One region of the Streptomyces sp. NPDC087428 genome, then DNA from elsewhere that is predicted to be linked to it. Evidence: riboswitches for the same ligand, from Rfam matches in the RefSeq annotation. Region 1 holds a riboswitch; each other region holds the start of a gene.

Region 1 (6,665 bases):
GAGCTTCGGCTCCAACGCCCAGGCGATGGCGGCCGGGCTCGCGGTCCTCGCCGTGATGGAGGACGAGGAGACCGTGGCGAACGCCCGCCGCACCGGTGATCTGCTGCGCGAGCGGCTGGCCGCCCTGGTCGGCCGCTACGAGCTGCTGCACGAGGTGCGCGGTCGCGGGCTGATGATCGGCATCGAGTTCGGCCGGCCGTCGTCGCTGAAGCTGCGCAGCCGCTGGACCATGCTCCAGGCGGCCCGCAAGGGACTCTTCGCGCAGATGGTGGTCGTACCGCTGCTCCAGAAGCACCGGATCCTCACCCAGGTCTCCGGCGACCACCTCGAAGTGATCAAGCTGATTCCGCCGCTCGTCATCGACGAGGGGGACGTGGACCGGTTTGTGACCGCGTTCACGGCGGTGATGGACGACGCGCACAACGGAGGGCTGATGTGGGACTTCGGCCGGACCCTGGTGAAGCAGGCGGTCGCCAACCGCTGATCAGCAGGGGGTTTGCCTCGGAGGCAAGAAATTTGCCTCCGAGGAAAGTTCCTGGCCCAATGGAGACATGAATCCTCCAGAAGGAGGGGTGGCCGACGAGCTGCCCGGTGTCGCGCCCCGCCTGCGCGATCTGCGCCGCGGCCGCGGGCTCACCCTGGAGACCGCCGCCCAGCGCGCCGGGCTCTCGCCCGCCCATCTGTCCCGGCTCGAAACGGGCCGACGGCAGCCCTCGCTGCCGATGCTGCTCGGACTTGCCAGGATCTACGGTACGACGGTCTCCGAACTGCTGGGCGAGATCCCCCCGGAACGTGACGCGATCGTCCGGAGCCGGAAGTTCGAGGGGGCCGAGGCCGACGGCTGGATGTACCAGCAGGCCGGTGGTCCGGGCCGGGCGATGCAGGCGCTGCGCGTCCGGGTCCCGTACGGCGCGCAGGGCGACCTGGTGCGCGTCCACCCCGGTGAGGAGTGGCTTTACGTCCTGGCGGGGCACCTCAGGGTGACCCTCGGGGACACCGTGCACGAGCTCGGCCCCGGCGACAGCGCGCACTTCGACTCGCTCACCCCGCACCGGATCGCGGCGCCGGAGCGTGAGGGCGCCGAGCTGCTCTTCGTCCACACCCTGCTGCAGAGCCCCGCCGCCGAGCTGTGCCTCGGCAGTGGCATCCACCGTCGCTGAGACGCCGTCCCCGCCGCCGGCACGTCCGGCCGCCAGAGAGGACTGTCATGTCCGATTCCGAGAACTACGACCCGCTCACCCCGGCCAAGCACAAGGAGTCCGACTCGCAGGAGAGCAGGATGCCGCGGGGGCTCGTCATCAGGCTGTTCGCCTATCTGGTGGCCGGGCACGTCATCGCGGGCTTCCTCTATCTGCTGTTCGCGGTGGGGATGCACAACCAGTAGCCGGGAGCCCGGTGGCCCGGCCGGCCGGTCACGCGTCGTCGAGAAGCCGCTCGCGCAGCCGCTCCCGGGTCTCTGGGGTGACTTTCAGCCCCTCGGAGAGGTAGCGGTCGGTGCCGCCCCAGGTCTCGTCGATCGCGGCGAAGGCCGCGGCGAGGTACTCGCTGTGGGCGCCGAAGAGCGGGCTGAGGAGCTCCATCACCTCGGGTGACGTCCCGGCCGCCGAGGTGTCGCTGCGGCGCACCCGGTAGCGGCGGTGGGCGTCGTTGGACTTGAGGTAGTCGGCCTCGACGGCCTCGCGCCCGACGTCGACCGCGAGCAGGGAGACGGCGATCGAGAGCCCCGCCCGGTCCTTTCCGGCCGCGCAGTGCATCAGGGCCGGGACGCTGTCCTCGGCCAGGGCGTGCAGCACGCGGCTGTGCTCAGCGGTGCGCTCCAGGATGATCGTCCGGTAGGAGGCGACCATGCGCTCGGTCCCCTTGCCGCCGTCGAGGAGGCCACGCAGCTCGTCCATGTTGCCGTCGCGGACCATCCGCCAGAACTCGGTGCCGTCCGCCGGGTCGGTGAGGGGGATGTTCACATGGCGTACGCCGGGCAGCTCGACGTCCGCTCCGTCCAGCTTCAGGTCGGCGGCATTGCGGAAGTCGAAGACGGTGTGGAGGCCGAGGCCTCCGAGGAACGCGGCGTCCTCCGCGGTGGCGCCCGCCAGGTGACCGCTGCGGAAGAGCCGCCCGTACCGCACCCGGCGGCCGTCCGATGTGGGCAGCCCGCCCACGTCGCGGAAATTACGGACCCCCGCCAGCTCGGGTTCCGTCGACGGGGTCTGCGGCAGCTGCTGCGTCACGGTCACTCCTGGAGGCTCTGCCGCCGACGCGTGTCGCCGACGGGTCCACTCCCGTGACGATACGACATCGGATACCCGGGTAATCGTCTCGGCGACAGCCCTGTGCGGACCCCCGCGGACTCCTGCGCCGACCCCTGTGCGGGTCCCGGTCCGGAGCTTCGACGCGAACGGCGGACGCGACATGTCCGTATTAGGGCTTTTAGTCGAACATGCCCCGCTTGAACGGGAGATGATCACCCTCTCGTGAGCGGGATCATATCCGTGACGGTGTGTGGCGGCGCTCAGGATGGGTAATCCGTGCGCCGCGCGGAAAGCCAAGATCCGTAATCCACGGAGTGTGACCGGAATTCCGCACCGATATTCCGGAGTGGAATCCGGTGTGGAACCCGTGGCTTGTTTCCGCCGTCCCCACTCGCTTACGTTCGCTCTCAATCCGGATGGAACGCCTAATCCTGCCGCCGTCCGGAATTCGCACCCACTCACCGTGTGGCAGGAGCGGGGGAACCAGGTAAGCCGCCGACCGGAGTGATCCGGCCGGCTCGGGGTGAAGTCGCGCCAGGCGCGACCGGGCATCTCCAGCCCGAACCCGACAGCTCACCTCGTAGGCGCCGGAGAGGAAATTCTTCATGCCCATACCGGGTAAGCACCGCCGTCCGAAGTCCAGCACCATCGCCCGTGGCGTCGTCGTCGCGAGCGCCGGCGGAGCCGTCATCGCGCTTCCGCTGCTCGGCGCCACCGGTGCCAGCGCCGCGGAGCAGGCCGCTCCCGCCACCGCGAACTCGTCCGCCGCCACGCACGCCGCCGCGGCCAAGCCGGTCGCGGAGAAGCAGGCCGGCACCAAGACGTACTCCGTGGTCTCCGGCGACTACCTGTCGAAGATCGCTGCCGAGCACAAGCTCAAGGGCGGCTGGGAGAAGCTGTACCAGGACAACCGCAAGGTCGTCGGCGACGACCCGAGCCTGATCTTCCCGGGCATGAAGCTGACGCTCGGCGGCAAGGCCTGGGGCCACGCCTCGACCACCGGCGCGCACACCTCCGCGGGTGCCACCACCCCGTCGAAGGCCCCCTCCAAGGCTCCGGCCACGACCGAGTCGAAGGCCCCCACGGCCTCCAACTCCTCGTCCTCCTCCGACGTCCAGGCGTCCAACGAGACCTCGGCCCCGGCCGAGCAGAGCACCGGCTCCGGTTACGTCCACCCGGTTCCCGGCAACCACACCACCGCCTACCGCGCCTCCGGCGCCAGCTGGTCCAGCGGCAGCCACACCGGCATCGACTTCCCCGTGTCCACCGGCACCAGCGTGAAGGCGATCACCTCGGGCACCGTCGTCACCGCCGGCTGGGGCGGCGCGTACGGCAACGAGGTCGTCATCAAGCACGCCGACGGCCACTACTCGCAGTACGGCCACATGTCCTCGCTCTCCGTCTCCGCGGGCCAGACCGTGACCGCGGGCCAGCAGGTCGGCCTCTCGGGCTCCACCGGCAACGCGACCGGCCCGCACCTGCACTTCGAGATCCGCACGGGTCCGGCGTACGGCTCGGACGTCGACCCGATCGCCTACCTGGCGTCGCACGGGATCAACGTCTGATCCAGGCAGTACAGGTCCGGTGAGCCGGACCGGAGCAATACAGAGAGGGACGGTGCGCGGCGGCGCACCGTCCCTCTGCTTATTCCCCCTTTACCAAAACCTGACCGGGTGGTCTATCTCACCACCCGTCAACCCCGTATTACGGTCGCGTAGGTCACATTCGACGGTGCAGGATATGCCCTTGTGGCAAACGATTCGAGAAACATCCGACAGAGCGTCATCAACCGGCAGGGCGCCATCGAGTCGTACGCGGCGATTGGCGACAGCTTCACCGAGGGAGTCGGCGATCTCGGCCCCGACGGGACTTTCGTCGGCTGGGCGGACAGATTCGCGGTCATCCTCGCGGACCAGCTCCCGGACCCCGAAACGGCACCGCGTGAGGCAGGCTCCGCGCACGGGAACTTCAGGTACGCCAATCTCGCCGTACGAGGACGCCTCCTCGACCAGATAGTCGAGGAGCAGGTGCCCCGAGCCAGGGAACTCGCCCCCGACCTGGTGAGCTTCTGCGCGGGCGGCAACGACATCATCCGGCCGGGCACCGACCCCGACGACGTCGCCGAGCGCTTCGAACGCGCGGTCGCTGAGCTGACCGAAGCGGTCGGCACCGTCATGGTCACCACCGGCTTCGACACCCGCGGCGTTCCCGTGCTGCGCCATCTGCGCGGCAAGATCGCCACCTACACCGCCCATGTGCGGTCCATCGCGGACCGCTACGACTGCCCGGTGCTCGACCTCTGGTCGCTGCGCTCCGTGCAGGACCGGCGTGCGTGGGACGGCGACCGGCTGCACCTGTCGCCCGAGGGACACACCCGGGTCGCGCTGCGCGCCGCCCAGGTCCTCGGCCTCGACGTGCCGGCCGACCCCGACCAGGTGTGGCCGCCGCAGGCGCAGCGGGGAGCGCTGGAGGTCCGGCGCGACGACATCCACTGGGCCCGCGAGTACCTGGTGCCGTGGATCGGGCGCCGGCTGCGCGGCGAGTCCTCGGGGGACCACGTGGAGGCCAAGCGGCCGGACCTGCTGCCGCTCTGAGGGGTGCGGCGCGATCAGGGGCTCACCCGCTCGACGGGATGCGGCGTCCGGGCCGGTACGCGTTCCAGCACGCCGCCGGCGAACACGTCGTACAGCGGCAGCGTCTCCAGGTGGACGTAGCCGATGTGGCAGTCGCACACGGCCCGCGGGCAGGCCCGCGGGCCCAGGGCCGCCAGATAGCTGCCGTCGTAGAGATTGCCGAGCTCGGCCCGGACGAAGTGGCAGCGGCGCACCGTCCCGTCCCCGTCCACAGAGATGACCGACTCACCGGTCCGGCAGGGCAGCCCGGCCGAACGGTGCGGGTGACGGCTGTACGGGAACAGCGGGTCGATCTCCGTCCACCGGCCGGCCTCCTCGTCCGTGTAGCTCTGCCCCTCCGCGGCGTTGACCCAGAGGTAGACCTCTTCGGGGAGCGCCGCCCGCAGCCGCCGGGCCTCTTCGAGATGGCTGTCAAGACCGACCACACCGACGCTGTGGCGGATCCCCAGCGACGCCAGCTCCCCGCACCGGGCCAGGAAGCGCTCGTACGGTGTCTGGCCCGGGTGGTACGTGCACCAGAGCGCGATCTTGTCCCGGCCCGCGGTGCCCGCCGCGGCCAGCCACTGCGTACGGCCGCTCAGGTTCGTCTGGATCGCCACCCGGCGGATGTGCGGCAGCCGGGCCAGCTCGACCAGCGCCCGGCGGTACCAGGAGCGGACCAGCCCCTCGCCCCACGGGGTGAACAGCACCGAGATCCGGTCGTCGGTCCGCGCCGCCGCCCACGCCGTGAACCGCTCCAGCGCGGCCCGGTCGGCCCGCAGCTGCTCCCGGCTGTCGCGCCGCTTGGCGAACGGACAGTACGGGCAGTCGTAATCGCACGACGCGAGCGGACCGCGGTAGAGGATCGTCAGGTCCATGAGGGGCTCATTTCAGCTCGTACGAGGCCATCGCGGCCCGCACGGCGGGGGAGAAGAGGTCGGGGCCCAGGGCGTCGGAGTGCGCCAGCCCCTCCGGCGACAGGCGCAGCAGCCCTGCGGCCGCCCCGCCCGGATCGAGCCAGCCCCGCTCCTCGAACAGGGCCAGCTCCTCGCGGAAGTCCTCGTCGGGGGAGGTGCCGAACCGCTCCCGGTACTCCGGCAGCCGCAGCCCCTCGGCCTGGAGGACCGACTGGAGGAGGTGACGGCGGCGCGCCTCGCCGCCGTCGGTGTAGCGGCCCACCTCGGCGTGCGAGAAGTCCTCGGTCGCCGTGTAGTCGTCGATGATCTCCCGCACCTTCCCCGTCGCCACGGCGTAGTCGAAGGAGTAGTGCAGCCCAGAGGTGTACGAGCGGGCGCCGCAGCCCAGGCCGATCATGCCGTCGGTCTGGCAGGCGTAGTCGTCCGGACCACCGGCCCGCGGCGCGTCGGCACGGCGGAACATCCGCATCGACACCTGCTCGTAGCCGTGGGCGAGGAGGTGATCGCGGCCCGCGCGGTACAGCCGCAGCCGCTGCTCGTCCCAGGCGGACTCCGCGGCCGCGGCCGAACCGGCGATCCTGCCGAGACCGGTCAGCGGACGTACGTACAGCGGGTAGAGGTACAGCTCCTCCGGCCGCCACTGGAGGGCCGCGTCCAGCGAGGTGCGCCAGCTCGCCTCGGTCTGTCCGTCGATGCCGTAGATCAGGTCGATGTTGAGGACCGGGATCCGGGCGTCCCGGATCAGCCCGAGGGCCGACTCCACATCGGCACGGCGCTGCGGACGGACCGCCGCACGTGCCTCGGCCTCCACGAAGCTCTGCACACCGATGCTGATCCTGGTCGCTCCTCGGTCGGCGAGCACGGCCAGCCGGTCGGCCGTCGCGGTCGAC
Region 2 (6,665 bases), on a different contig from region 1:
GCCGTTCTCGGTGGACGACGTCGCCGCCACGCTCGTCGAGAAGCTGATCCACCGCCATCCGCACGTCTTCGGCGACGAGACCGCCGAGACCCCGGAGGACGTCCACGCGCACTGGCTGCGGACCAAGGCGATCGAGAAGCGGCGCGAGTCGGTCACCGACGGGGTGCCGCTCGGCCAGCCCGCCCTGGCACTCGCGGCGAAACTGGCCGGCCGGGCCCGCACCGCCGGACTCGACGTGGCGCTGCCGCACGGCGAGGGCATCGGCTACCGGCTCCTGGAGCTGGCGGTGCGCGCACAGGAGGACGGCACCGACCCGGAGGCCGCCCTGCGGGCCGCGGGCCGCGCCTACCGGGACGCCATCAGGGCGGCGGAGGGCAACGGATAGCCCGGTACGGGGCAGCGGCTAACGTCGGGGGGTGAACGACCTACCCGCCGACGCCCCCGCCGGCTGCCCCGCCCACGGCTCCACCCCCGCCCCCGAACTCTTCACGTGGGAGTTCGCCACCGATCCGTACCCGGCGTACGCCTGGCTGCGCGAGCACAGCCCCGTGCACCGCACGACGCTGCCCAGCGGGGTCGAGGCCTGGCTCGTCACCCGGTACGCGGACGCCAAGCAGGCCCTCGCCGACGCCCGGCTCTCCAAGAACCCGGCGCACCACGCCGAGCCGGCGCACGCCAAGGGACGGACGGGCATCCCGGGCGAGCGCAAGGCGGAGCTGATGACGCATCTGCTGAACATCGACCCGCCCGACCACACCCGGCTGCGGCGTCTCGTCTCGAAGGCGTTCACGCCCCGGCGCATCGCGGAGTTCGAGCCGCGCGTGCAGGAGCTGACGGACCGCCTCATCGACTCCTTCATCGAGAAGGGGGAGGCGGACCTCATCCACGAGTTCGCCTTCCCCCTCCCCATCTACGCGATCTGCGACCTGCTCGGCGTCCCGCGCGAGGACCAGGACGACTTCCGGGACTGGGCGGGCATGATGATCCGCCACGGCGGCGGCCCCAGGGGCGGGGTGGCCCGTTCGGTGAAGAAGATGCGCGGCTATCTGCTCGAACTCATCCACCGCAAGCGCGAGAACCCAGGGGACGACCTGATCTCGGGACTGATCCGGGCGAGCGACGACGGCGAGCACCTGACCGAGAACGAGGCCGCCGCGATGGCCTTCATCCTCCTGTTCGCCGGCTTCGAGACGACAGTGAATCTGATCGGTAACGGCGTCCACACCCTGCTGGGCCACCCGGAGCAGCGCGAGCGGCTCCAGCGGTCCCTGGCGGCGGGGGAGACGGAGCTGCTCGCCACCGGTGTCGAGGAACTGCTGCGGTACGACGGTCCGGTGGAGCTGGCGACCTGGCGGTTCGCCACCGAGGCGCTGACGGTCGGCGGGCAGCGGGTCGCCGAGGGGGACCCCGTCCTCGTGGTGCTCGCGGCCGCCGACCGTGACCCCGGACGCTTCGGTGACCCGGACACGCTGGACCTCGCGCGGCGTGACAATCAGCACCTCGGCTACGGGCACGGCATCCATTACTGCCTGGGCGCACCGCTCGCCCGGCTGGAGGGCCAGGCAGCCCTCGCCACGCTGCTGAAACGCCTTCCGGACCTGCGACTCGCGGTGGAACCTGCCGATTTGCGCTGGCGTGGCGGGCTCATCATGCGTGGACTGCGGACGCTTCCGGTGGAGTTCACCCCCGGGCCCGCCCGTGGGTCCGCTCCCGGGGAAGGTGACACTCTGTCAACTCTGTGACTTTTACGTGATCTCCGCTGCATCGACTTGTGACACACGTTCGAGTCCCGCTAGGTTCACCGTTCGACTCACCCGTCACTCGTCAGTCACACGGAAGGCATTCCCATGGGCTCCGCGAACGGCAGACACCGTCGCCCTCGGCAGGCACCCGCGATCATCGTCGCCGCAGGCGTGACCGGCTCGGCCATTGCCATCCCGCTGCTCGGCGCGGCCGGTGCGCACGCCGCCGACGCCTCGACCTGGGACCGGGTCGCGGAGTGCGAGAGCGGTGGCATGTGGAGTGCCGACCTCAGCAACGGCTACTACGGCGGCCTGCAGTTCTCGCAGGAGGTCTGGAAGTCCTACGGCGGCGAGTCCTACGCCCCGCGGGCGGACCTCGCCAGCCGCTCGCAGCAGATCGCCGTGGCGGAGAAGGTCCTGGGCGACAAGGGGCCCAAGGCGTGGCCCAGCTGCGCCGTCATCTCCGGCCTCGCCACGGACGGGTCGCTGCCGGGCGTCGACCCGGGTGACGCTCCGTCCGCCGACGCGTCGGAGAGTGCGGATCCGGCCGCGAGTGCCGACCCGTCAGAGAGCGCCGACCCGGCGGACGACGCGTCCGAGGGCGCGACGAGGACCCCGTCGGACGACGCCACGGCCGACACCGCCGACAAGGACCGTACGCCGGACGCCCCCGCCTCCCCGTCCGCCACGCCCTCGGCATCCGGCTCCTCCGGTGCGACCGGCCCCTCGGACGCCCCGGGCGGGTCCTCCTCGGGCGGGGAGACGGGCGGCAGGCACCGCGGCGCGCCGGCCCCGGAGGGGACCGGCGGTGACCGGGACGCGGGGCGGCACGCCTCGCGCGGCGAGGCCGACGCACGGGACAAGGGCGCACCGGCTGCTGACGGTACGTACACCGTCCGGCCGGGCGACAACCTCTGGGCGATTGCTGACGCGCAGAAGCTGCCCGGCGGCTGGACCGGGCTGTACGAGGCCAACAAGGCGGCGGTCGGTTCCGACCCGGACCTCATCCTTCCTGGCCAGAGCCTCGATCTCGGCGTGAAGGCCGGATGAGGGCGGCCGCGGGAGCGGTCTGATCAACAACTGAAATCGCCTCAAATCCGGGGTACTTAAGAGGCCTATGTCCCACTTTTGACTAAGTGAGACATGGGTCTCTTCGTGTGAACTGGCGCATCTTGTCCGGGAGCTCCCTCCGCATCCCTTCCGACCTGCGCAAATGTATGTTTTTCAGATACAAGTAAGGGCTGTTTATCCGGTATGTCCCTCTTTGAATGTCGGGGTGGCGTGTGTTTACGGTCAGAACCGCTCGCACCGCGGGCCCCGTCGATCGTCACGCCGAATCCTGCCGTCGGTCGAAGGGAACAGACGCGTAAAGCGCCGTAGGCAGGAGCGGGGGACCCAGGTAAGTGCCGGGCTGGATCGTCGCGAGACGCATCAGGACCGGCTTGGGGTGAAGTCGTGCGCTAGGACGTGCGGCCGGGCAACTCACTTGGCCCGAACCCGACAGCTCACCTCGTAGGCGTCGGTGAGGAGAAGTCTCGATGCTGCTTAACAGCAAGGGCAACAAGCACCGCCGTCCGTCCAGGGCCGTCCGTATCGCCACGCTCGCCGGTGTGACCGGTGCCGCCATCGCCGTGCCGCTGATGGGTGCCACCGGCGCCTCCGCGGCCTCCGTCTCCACGTGGGACGCGGTCGCCCAGTGCGAGTCCGGCGGCAACTGGTCCATCAACACCGGCAACGGCTACTACGGCGGTCTGCAGTTCTCGCAGTCCAGCTGGGCCGCCGCCGGCGGTACGCAGTACGCGGCCCGCGCCGACCTGGCCAGCAAGTCCCAGCAGATCGCCGTGGCCGAGAAGCTCCTCGCCATGCAGGGACCGGGTGCCTGGGCCTGCGCCGGTGCCGGCAACCTGAGCAACGACGGTGTCGACCCGGGTGTCGACACCGCCTCCAAGACCGAGACCGCTCCGAAGCAGGAGTCGGCTCCGGCCCAGCAGGCCGAGCCGAAGAAGGCCGAGCGCACCGAGGCCCCCGCCACCAACCGCTCGGACCGCTCGACCGCCCCCGAGGCGGAGCAGAAGAAGACCGTCACCACCCCGACCGGCGAGAAGGTCAAGAAGGGTGACGGCGAGTACAAGGTCGTCACCGGCGACTCGCTGAGCCAGATCGCGGCCGACCACAACGTCAAGGGTGGCTGGGAGCAGCTGTTCAAGCTGAACAAGGACATCGTCACGGACGCCGACATGATCTTCCCGGGCCAGCAGCTCCACCTGGTGAAGTAGTTCAGCACTCTCCTCGCTGACCGCCCCGGCCCGGCCGCACCTCCCCCCGTGCGGCCGGGCCGGGGCTCACCGCTTTCCGTGTTGATTGTTCAACTGTTGTAGTTACTGACCAGTAAATTTCTGGCCGTTTGCCCTGCTGTGACCGCTCTTGGGTCCTTTTTCGTCCCAGGGGACGGGCGCGCGGCCGACTGACACGGCCGCGCCGGTTAGGCTCTTGTCGCAAGGCCAAAGTGACCCTGCACAACCAGCGTCATATCCCAGAAGGAGATGCCTCGTGCCGTCCATCGACGTCGTCGTAGCCCGGGAAATCCTCGACTCCCGGGGCAACCCCACGGTCGAGGTCGAGGTTGGCCTCGACGACGGCAGCACCGGCCGTGCTGCTGTTCCGTCCGGAGCCTCCACCGGTGCGTTCGAGGCCATTGAGCTTCGCGACGGTGACCCCAACCGCTACCACGGGAAGGGCGTCGAGAAGGCGGTCCTCGCCGTGATCGAGCAGATCGGCCCGGAGCTCGTCGGCTACGACGCGACCGAGCAGCGGCTGATCGACCAGGCCATGTTCGACCTGGACGCCACCGAGAACAAGGGCTCGCTCGGCGCCAACGCCATCCTCGGCGTCTCGCTCGCCGTCGCGCACGCCGCGTCCGAGGCCTCGGACCTGCCGCTGTTCCGCTACCTCGGTGGCCCGAACGCGCACCTGCTGCCCGTCCCGATGATGAACATCCTCAACGGTGGGTCGCACGCCGACTCCAACGTGGACATCCAGGAGTTCATGATCGCCCCGATCGGCGCGGAGTCCTTCTCCGAGGCCCTGCGCTGGGGCGCCGAGGTCTACCACACGCTGAAGAAGGTCCTGAAGACCAAGGGCCTGTCCACCGGTCTCGGTGACGAGGGCGGCTTCGCGCCGAACCTGGAGTCCAACCGCGCCGCGCTCGACCTCATCCTTGAGGCCATCAAGGAAGCCGGCTACGTCCCCGGCAAGGACATCGCGCTCGCGCTCGACGTCGCCGCGTCCGAGTTCTACAAGGACGGCACGTACGAGTTCGAGGGCAAGTCCCGCTCGGCCGCCGAGATGACCGAGTACTACGAGGAGCTCGTCGACGCGTACCCGCTGGTCTCCATCGAGGACCCGCTGTACGAGGACGACTGGGCCGGCTGGAAGGTCATCACCGACAAGCTCGGCGCCAAGGTGCAGATCGTCGGTGACGACCTCTTCGTCACCAACCCGGAGCGCCTGGCCCGCGGCATCGAGGAGGGCTCGGCCAACGCCCTGCTCGTCAAGGTCAACCAGATCGGTTCGCTGACCGAGACCCTGGACGCCGTCGAGCTGGCCCAGCGCAGCGGCTTCAAGTGCATGATGTCGCACCGTTCCGGCGAGACCGAGGACGTCACCATCGCCGACCTCGCGGTCGCCGTGAACTGCGGTCAGATCAAGACCGGCGCCCCGGCCCGCTCGGACCGTGTCGCCAAGTACAACCAGCTGCTGCGCATCGAGGAGATCCTCGACGACGCCGCGGTGTACGCGGGCCGCTCGGCGTTCCCGCGGTTTCGCTCCGCGAACTGACGAAGACAGCACGGGCTGACAAGCCCGGCCGGGACCGACGCCCCGGCCTCCGTCCGTCCCCGCACTCGGTCCCGTACCGTGTGCGGGGACGGACGTGCGTAATGGGGAGGCGGAGACATGGCCGCGAAGGACCGGGACCGGTTCTCCACCGCGACCCGGCTGAGGCTGCTCGGAGAGCAGACCGCAGCCCGCGTCTACAGGTCCCAGAACCGCCGCCAGGCGCAACGCTCCCGGCTCACCGGCCGGGCGGCCTTCCTGGCGCTGGTCGTCTGCTCCCTGGTCGTCGCCCTCGCGTACCCGATGCGGCAGTACGTGTCGCAGCGCGACGAGATCGCCGACCAGCAGCGGCTCGCGCAGGAGGCCGAGGCACGTACCGAGGAACTGCGCGACGAGAAGTCGCGCCTCCAGGACGACGCCTACGTCAAGCGGCTGGCCCGCGAGCACCTGCACTACCTTCTTCCGGGAGAGACCGGCTACACCGTGGTCGATCCCGACGCGGTCAAGGAGCGCGACGGAAAGCCGGACGAGTCCGGCCGGCCGTGGCACTCCAACCTGTGGGACGGCGTCGACAGCGCCGACCGCGGCTGACCCGCGTCCCCCCGTACATCTGCGGAACCGCAGTTCGAGCAGCCCGATCAGAACCTAGGCAGGCATGGAAACGCCCCCTCCCCAGACCGAGTCCACCGCGCCCACCGACGCGGACATCGCCGCGTTCCAGCAGCAGCTGGGGCGCCCGCCGCGCGGGCTGCGCGCCATCGCGCACCGCTGTCCGTGCGGAAACCCGGACGTGGTCGAGACGCAGCCCCGGCTGGAGGACGGCACGCCGTTCCCGACGACGTACTACCTGACGTGCCCGCGTGCGGCGTCCGCGATCGGCACGCTGGAGGCGAACGGGGTCATGCGGGAGATGACCGAGCGCCTCGGTACGGACCCCGAGCTGGCGGCCGCCTACCGGGCCGCGCACGAGGACTACATCGCGCGGCGTGACGCCATCGAGGTGCTGGAGGGCTTCCCGAGCGCGGGGGGCATGCCGGACCGGGTGAAGTGCCTGCACGTGCTCGTGGGGCACTCGCTGGCCGCGGGGCC
Region 3 (6,665 bases), on a different contig from region 1:
TGATCCTCGCGCTGGTCCGCGACCAGACGGGCACTCAGGGATTCCTCGTCGGTCTGGGTCTGGCCGTTCTGCCGGTCCCGTTGCTGATGACGGCGTTCCGCTGGCTGGACCGGGTGGAGCCGGGCCCGTGGCGCAACATGCTGTTCGCCTTCGCCTGGGGTGCCTGTGCGGCCGCCCTCGTCGCGATCCTCGCGAACTCCTTCGCGACCCAGTGGATCGCCACGGCCACCGCCGACCCGGACAGTGCGGACACCCTCGGCGCCACGGTCATAGCGCCCGTCATCGAGGAGAGCGCCAAGGCCGCGGCCGTGCTGCTGCTCTTCCTGTTCCGAAGACGGGATTTCAACGGGATCGTCGACGGTGTGGTCGTCGCCGGCTTCGCCGCGACCGGCTTCGCCTTCACCGAGAACATCCTCTATCTGGGCAACGCCTTCGGCGAGGACCAGCAGATGGGCTCGGGGTTCGTGTCGGTGACCGTCGCGACGTTCTTCGTACGGGCGGTGATGTCGCCGTTCGCGCATCCGCTGTTCACCGTCATGACCGGCATCGGCTTCGGGATCGCCGCGAGCAGCACACGCCACCAGCGTTTCCGCCGCCTCGCGTTGCCGGTGCTCGGCCTGGTCCTCGCGATGGGCATGCACGCCCTGTGGAACGGCTCGTCGACGTTCGGCCCGTACGGTTTCTACGCGGTGTACGGCCTGTTCATGGTGCCGGCCTTCGGCCTGGTGACCTGGCTGGCGATCTGGTCCCGCCGGCGCGAGCTGCGCACGCTGGCCGTCGAGCTGCCCGTCTACGCCGCGGCCGGCTGGCTCTCCCCCGCCGAACCCCTCGCCCTGTCCTCGATGCGGGCCCGCGGCAGGGCCAGGGACGCGGCACGCCGGTGGGCGGCGGCAGCGGGAGGCGGCCCTCACGGCCGCCAGGGCCACGTACCGGCCCCGGTCGCCGCCCACGCCAGGGACCGGGCGAAGGCACAGGCCAAGGCGGCGGCCCGCGCGGTCGCCGAGTACGAGTCGTTCGCGACGTCGCTGGCCTTTCTGCGCCGGCAGGCCCGCCGCGGCACGGCGGGCCCGGACCTGGCCGAACGTGAGCTGGAGCTGCTGCACCACCTGTGGCAGCGCCGGGAGGTCGCCGGTCCCGCCCTGGCGTACGCGGCGCAGGCGACGCGGCGCCCGCGCCCCCGGTTCACCCCTCCGCCGCCCCGGCCGTACCAGGGGTACGGGGGATACCAGGGCAACAGGGCGTACCAGCCCAACGGCAGCCACGCCCCGCACCCGTACCCCGCGTATCCGCACCCCACGCATCCGTACGGCCAGCCCCCGTACGCGGGGCAGCCGTACGCGGGGCAGCCGTACACACAGCCCCCGTACGACGCGCCGCTCCACAGCCCGGCGCCCCACAGCCCTCCGGATCAGTACCCGGATCAATAGGGCCAGGGCCGGCGAACGGTTCTAGGCGGATGCCTCGGTGAGCTCGGTCAGCTCCTGGTCCGTGAGGTGCAGATCGGCGACGGCCACCAGCGCGGGCAGCTGCTCGACCGTCCGGGCGGAGGCGAGCGGGGCGGCGACGGTCGACTGGGCGGCCAGCCAGGCCAGCGCCACGGTCGCGATCTCGGCGTTCCGCTCCTGCGCCACCGTGTCGAGCGCGGCCAGGACCTTCCGTCCGCGCTCCGACTCCAGGTGCTCGCCCGCCTTTCCGGCGCGTGCGCTGTCCACGGTCGTACCGGGGCGGTACTTGCCGGTGAGGAAGCCGGAGGCGAGGGCGAAGTACGGGACGGCGGCGAGGCCGGCACCCGCAGCGGTGTCCTGGAGCTCGCCCTCGTAGGTGTCCCTGGAGACGAGGTTGTAGTGCGGCTGCAGGGCCACGTAGCGGGCCAGTCCCTCGCGCTCGGAGAAGTCCAGCGAGGCGCGGAGCCGCTCCGGGCCGATGTTGGAGGCGGCGATCTCGCGGACCTTGCCGTCCTTCACCAGCTGGTCCAGGGCGGAGATGATCTCCTCGACCGGGACCGTCTCGTCGTCGAAGTGCGTGTAGTAGAGGTCGATGTGGTCGGTACCGAGGCGGCGCAGCGACTCCTCGGCTGCGGCCTTGATGGTGGTGGGGGAGAGTCCCTTGTACGAGGGGTGGGCGCCGACCTTGGTGGCCACGACGATGTCGGAACGGTTGCCCCGCGACGCGAGCCACTTGCCGATGAGGGTCTCCGACTCGCCGCCCTCGTTGCCGGGGATCCAGGCGGAGTACGCGTCGGCGGTGTCGATGAAGTTGCCGCCGGCCGCCGCGTACGCGTCGAGCACGGCGAAGGACTGCGCCTCGTCGGCGGTCCAGCCGAAGACGTTGCCGCCGAGGGCGAGGGGGAAGACCTGAAGGCTGGACGATCCGAGCTTGCGGAGAGAAGTCATGGAAGGAACAACCCGTTCCCCCGCCTCCGCTATTCCGTGCCGTGTACAGCTACGGCAGCGGACCGGCAGCCCTGACGTCGGGGGGTGAGCGTCAGGACTGCCGGGGTTCAGTCCGCTCAGACCGTCAGGCCACGGGCGCGCAGCCAGGTCATCGGGTCGATCCCGGTGCCGTCCGGGGTGTGGACCTCCAGGTGGAGGTGCGGGCCGGTCACGTTGCCGGTCGCGCCGACGCGCCCGATGGTGTCCCCGGTGGTGACCTTCTGGCCGACGCCGACACCGATCGAGGACTGGTGGCAGAACCACAGCTCCGTACCGTCGTCGAGCTCCAGGACCGTGCGGTAGCCGTAAGCGCCGGACCAGCCGGCCGACTTGACGGTGCCGGTGTGGATGGCCTTGATCGGGGTACCTGTCGGAGCGGCGAAGTCGAGGCCCGTGTGGTAGCCGGAGGACCACATCGAACCGGCCTCGCCGAAGGTCGAGGTAATCGTGTAAGAGGAGGTGGGGATGGCGTAGCTGGCGGCGAGCTTGGCGAGCCGAGCTGCCTCCGCCTTCTTCTTGGCCTCTGCCTCCGCCTTCTTCTTCGCGGCGGCGACCTTGGCCTCCGCGGCGTCCTGCTGCTTCTTCGCCTCTGCGGCCGCCTTCTCCGCGGCGGCCTTCTCCTGGGCGGCCTTGGCCTCCGCGTCGGCGGAGTCCTGCTGCTGCTCGGCCTGCTGGAGGATGCGGGCGCGGAGCGCCTCGCCGGCGTCCGTCGTGCCCTGCTCGGCCTCGGTGGTGGTGATGCCGGCCGTCGTCAGCGGGGCGGAAGCGGTCTCGGTCCCGGCAGTCTCCGCCTCGGACCCGCTGGAGAACAGTGCGCCGACGCCCGGCAGTGACTTGGCCTCGGGGAGCTTGTCCGAGATGGCGTCGGGAAGGGAGATGGAGACCGGCGGCCTGCTCTGCGCGGAGGCCATGCCGCCCGCGCCGACGGCCGCGATGACACCGACGCCGAGAACGGTGGAGCTACGGGCGAGACCGTTGCGCTGCTTGGCGACGCGGTGCTTGCCGCGTACGGGGCGGACGGACTCCTCGGTGGGGTTCCATTCCTCCCACGCCTTGCCGGGCTCGGCCTCCTCGGCAGGGAAGCCGCTGCCGAACTCGCTGCCCCGACCGGTTCCGTAAGCGGTTCCGTGGTCGGTCCCGTAGGCGGTTCCGTGGTGGGTGCCGTAGACGGCACCGGGCCCGGTTCCGAAGTCATTTCCGTGTTCGGGTGCGAACCGGGAGGGGGCTTCGGGGGCAGGCTTGTTGGACGCCACTGGGGCGCACTCCTTTCCTTCCTTCTCGCCTACCGGGTTAGCTGACGGGTTCGGAGCAGGAAGGTCTCCTACGGGTTCCTCCGTCTCTCGACGAGACAGAGATGCCCGATTCACCCCATGTAGGTGGTTCCCCGGTTCCCTTGCGGAATTCGGCGCTCGCGCACGGTGCCGCCTCTGACGGCGGCTGGGACAACCGCGCTGCGTTATCGAACGTTAATAGACACACGGGTCCGATTCCAAGCCGTTCCAACTGATCATTCCCGTCTTTGGCCTGGACTTTACGGGACACAACCGGGTGGAATCGGGCGAGTTGATCGCCCCTCAATCGTTATCTGTTTTCTGACGTTGCGTCAAATGTTATGCGGAGGGGTTCCTTACGGTTACGCACGGTGGCATCGGCCGTGGCCTCTTCCCCACTTCCCCGCACGCTCTCCCCCGTCCGCCCTTCCGCCTTCACCCGGTACCGCCCTACAGACCCACGATCTTCACGGTCGTGCGCCGCTCCGACTGCCCCTCGGTGGGGCGCGCGACCGCGAGCAGCGCCATGTCGTCGGTCGTCACCCCACCGGTGTACAGCCGTACGTCATCGGTCAGCGCCGACAGCAGTTCCTCGGGCCCCGGGAAGATCCGCCCGCGCAGCCGCTCCGCGGGGTCGTAGAAGACCCCTGCGGCGTCCCGCGCCTCGGAGAGGCCGTCCGTGTACAGGAGGAGCGTCGCCCCGGCGGGCAGCTCCCACTCGTCGGAGCGGTCCGGCCACACGCCCAGGTCCATCCCCAGGGGCAGCGCGGGCAGCGTGGGCCGCAGCACCTCCAGCGCCCCGTCCGAGTGCAGCAGCAGCGGTTCGGGGTGGCCGCGGTTGACGATCCGCACCCGGGCCGCGCCCGGCGGGATCTCGGCCAGGACGGCGGTGATGAACCCCTCGACCGCGTCGAGGCCGCCGCTTCTGCTCGATTCCCGCGCCAGCGCACGCTCCAGCCGCTGGGCCACCCCCTCCAGCGACCGCTCCTGCTCCGCGGCCTCCCGGAACGCGCCGATGATCACCGCCACCGCCTCGACCGCGTCCAGCCCCTTGCCGCGCACGTCCCCGACCACCAGCCGCACCCCGTACGGGGTGTCCGTGACCGAGAACAGGTCGCCGCCGACGAACTCGTCCGCCTGGGCCGCCTCGTACCGCGCGGCCACGTACAGCCCGCCGATCCGGTCGGACGGCGTCGGCAGCACCGCGCGCATGGCGGTCTCCGCGATGACCCGCGCGGAGGCCAACTGCTCGTTGCTGCGGCGCACGACACCGTTGATGAAGACCGCGAGCACGGAGACGGTGAAGACCGTGAGGAGCTCGATGGACGGCACGACCTGGAACAGGGAGCCGTGGTAGAGCCGCAGCGCCGCGATGGCCACCATCGAGGCGGCTCCGACCCGGATGGTGCCCGCCAGCGAGAAGAACGGCGCGGCGATCAGCGGGGCCGCGGCGAAGAGCGGGACGGCCGTGAAGGCGGGCGGGGTGAAGAAGTCGAACACCAACGCGACGGTGATCACCAGGCCGGGCAGCGCCCGGACGAGCCGGCGGTTCCGGATCTCGTCGGTACGCCTCCCCCGCCGCTGTTGCCGCTTCCCCACCTGTGCTCTCCTGCCCGGTGCGCTCAGGGCCGCGGACGGTACCGCGCACCACCCCCAGACTTCCCGGAACGCGGGCGGAGGTCTACTCCTCGGCGGCCAGTGGGAGTAGGAGCGCGGCGCGGGTCGCACCGGCCGACGGGCCGATGGACCGGCGAACACACACATGCATACACACGCACAAACGAATCAGACCCGGCACGCTGTATGCGTGCCGGGTCTGATTCTTCAGTAGCGGGGACAGGATTTGAACCTGCGACCTCTGGGTTATGAGCCCAGCGAGCTACCGAGCTGCTCCACCCCGCGTCGGTAAACACAACTCTACGGCATGTTCGACGCACTCATGACCACCCCGCGCACGCCCCCCCTGCTCCCCGTCCGCCTCACCCACGCCCTCCCCTCACCCCCTCCCACTCGCTCGCCGCTCCCCGCCCTCGACCGTCCTGCCAACGGACCGCGCCAAGAACGCCAAAGTGCTGAAATTGAGAAGGTGTTGCGAGGAACACGTGTTCTGCCGCAAGGTATCTGCTGCATCCCCCGGACCGGTGGGCTGCCCGTGCGAGCAGACCCTGGGCCGCCCGCTTCACCGTGCCCCGCAAGCCGCTCCCGGTCTCTCATCGCCGCCTGTCTGGAGGGCCTCCGCCGATGACCGCACCGCTCACTCCCGCCCCCGTCCCCGCGGCCGCTGTGGCCCCACCGCTGCGCGGCGCCGTCATCAGTGGCGTGATCGGTGGAGCGATCGGGGCGGTGATGAGTGCGGGAGTCAATTACGCGATCTTCGGAATGCCGGACAGCGAAGCGGTCAACGCGGTCAACCACGCCGCGTCCGGCCTGTTCAGCGGGTTCCTCGCGGGCTTCATAGGGATCCTCGCGCACCACCGGAAGGTCACGTCGGCCGCGCGCGCGGAGGCGGCGGCGACAGCGGCCGCGACCCCCGTCGCCGTACCGGAGCCGTAGCCGTAGCCCCCAGCAGAGCCGGGACCGGAACCGGCCGCCAGGTCATTCCGCGTCGGCGATCCGGGGCGTCCGGTCCCGGTCCGAGCCCTGATCCTGGTTCCGGTCGCGCATGTCGTGGTCCTCGGGCGCGCCCGTGTCCGTGCCGCGCTGGAGCGACTGAAGGATCGCCAGCCCCTGGCCGACGACGCCCGCCGCCACCTCGTTGACACCGTCGGTGCCGTTGAGGACGGTGAGGCTGGCTCCCGACATCCCGCGGGCGGCCGCGTCGGCCAGCGCCGGCAGGTTCTCCACGATCCGGTTGGCCGCGATGAGTTCCTGGTTGCCCTCCCGCAGCGAGACCGCGCGGGCCGTGTTGGCGTCCGCCTGGGCCTGGGCGAGGGTCCGTTCGGCGTACGCGCTTCCGTCCGCC

The links. Region 1 has a riboswitch for cyclic di-AMP ahead of ACIO3R_RS12370 (peptidoglycan DD-metalloendopeptidase family protein). Riboswitches for the same ligand answer to the same signal wherever they lie in the genome.
Region 2: another riboswitch for cyclic di-AMP. It lies ahead of ACIO3R_RS14190 (transglycosylase family protein); the one in region 1 lies ahead of ACIO3R_RS12370 (peptidoglycan DD-metalloendopeptidase family protein).
Region 3: another riboswitch for cyclic di-AMP. It lies ahead of ACIO3R_RS31365 (M23 family metallopeptidase); the one in region 1 lies ahead of ACIO3R_RS12370 (peptidoglycan DD-metalloendopeptidase family protein).

Annotation. Positions count from the first base shown of each region.
Region 1 is NZ_JBIUXR010000005.1:157,297-163,961, reverse strand. It holds gene ACIO3R_RS12390 (aspartate aminotransferase family protein) at 1-484, shown strand, start outside; gene ACIO3R_RS12385 (helix-turn-helix domain-containing protein) at 552-1,160, shown strand; gene ACIO3R_RS12380 (DUF6126 family protein) at 1,208-1,384, shown strand; gene ACIO3R_RS12375 (tyrosine-protein phosphatase) at 1,413-2,225, opposite strand; cyclic di-AMP (ydaO/yuaA leader) riboswitch at 2,659-2,848, shown strand; gene ACIO3R_RS12370 (peptidoglycan DD-metalloendopeptidase family protein) at 2,852-3,811, shown strand; gene ACIO3R_RS12365 (SGNH/GDSL hydrolase family protein) at 3,995-4,840, shown strand; gene ACIO3R_RS12360 (STM4011 family radical SAM protein) at 4,855-5,736, opposite strand; gene ACIO3R_RS12355 (STM4012 family radical SAM protein) at 5,744-6,665, opposite strand, start outside.
Region 2 is NZ_JBIUXR010000006.1:103,480-110,144, reverse strand. It holds gene ACIO3R_RS14205 (nucleoside triphosphate pyrophosphohydrolase) at 1-385, shown strand, start outside; gene ACIO3R_RS14200 (cytochrome P450) at 417-1,742, shown strand; gene ACIO3R_RS14195 (transglycosylase family protein) at 1,848-2,792, shown strand; cyclic di-AMP (ydaO/yuaA leader) riboswitch at 3,105-3,276, shown strand; gene ACIO3R_RS14190 (transglycosylase family protein) at 3,281-4,018, shown strand; gene eno (phosphopyruvate hydratase) at 4,293-5,579, shown strand; gene ACIO3R_RS14180 (septum formation initiator family protein) at 5,697-6,167, shown strand; gene ACIO3R_RS14175 (DUF501 domain-containing protein) at 6,232-6,665, shown strand, end outside.
Region 3 is NZ_JBIUXR010000017.1:21,101-27,765, forward strand. It holds gene ACIO3R_RS31355 (PrsW family glutamic-type intramembrane protease) at 1-1,427, shown strand, start outside; gene ACIO3R_RS31360 (aldo/keto reductase) at 1,449-2,393, opposite strand; gene ACIO3R_RS31365 (M23 family metallopeptidase) at 2,510-3,685, opposite strand; cyclic di-AMP (ydaO/yuaA leader) riboswitch at 3,697-3,850, opposite strand; gene ACIO3R_RS31370 (PP2C family protein-serine/threonine phosphatase) at 4,154-5,302, opposite strand; tRNA gene ACIO3R_RS31375 (tRNA-Met) at 5,532-5,605, opposite strand; gene ACIO3R_RS31380 (hypothetical protein) at 5,945-6,256, shown strand; gene ACIO3R_RS31385 (SPFH domain-containing protein) at 6,299-6,665, opposite strand, start outside.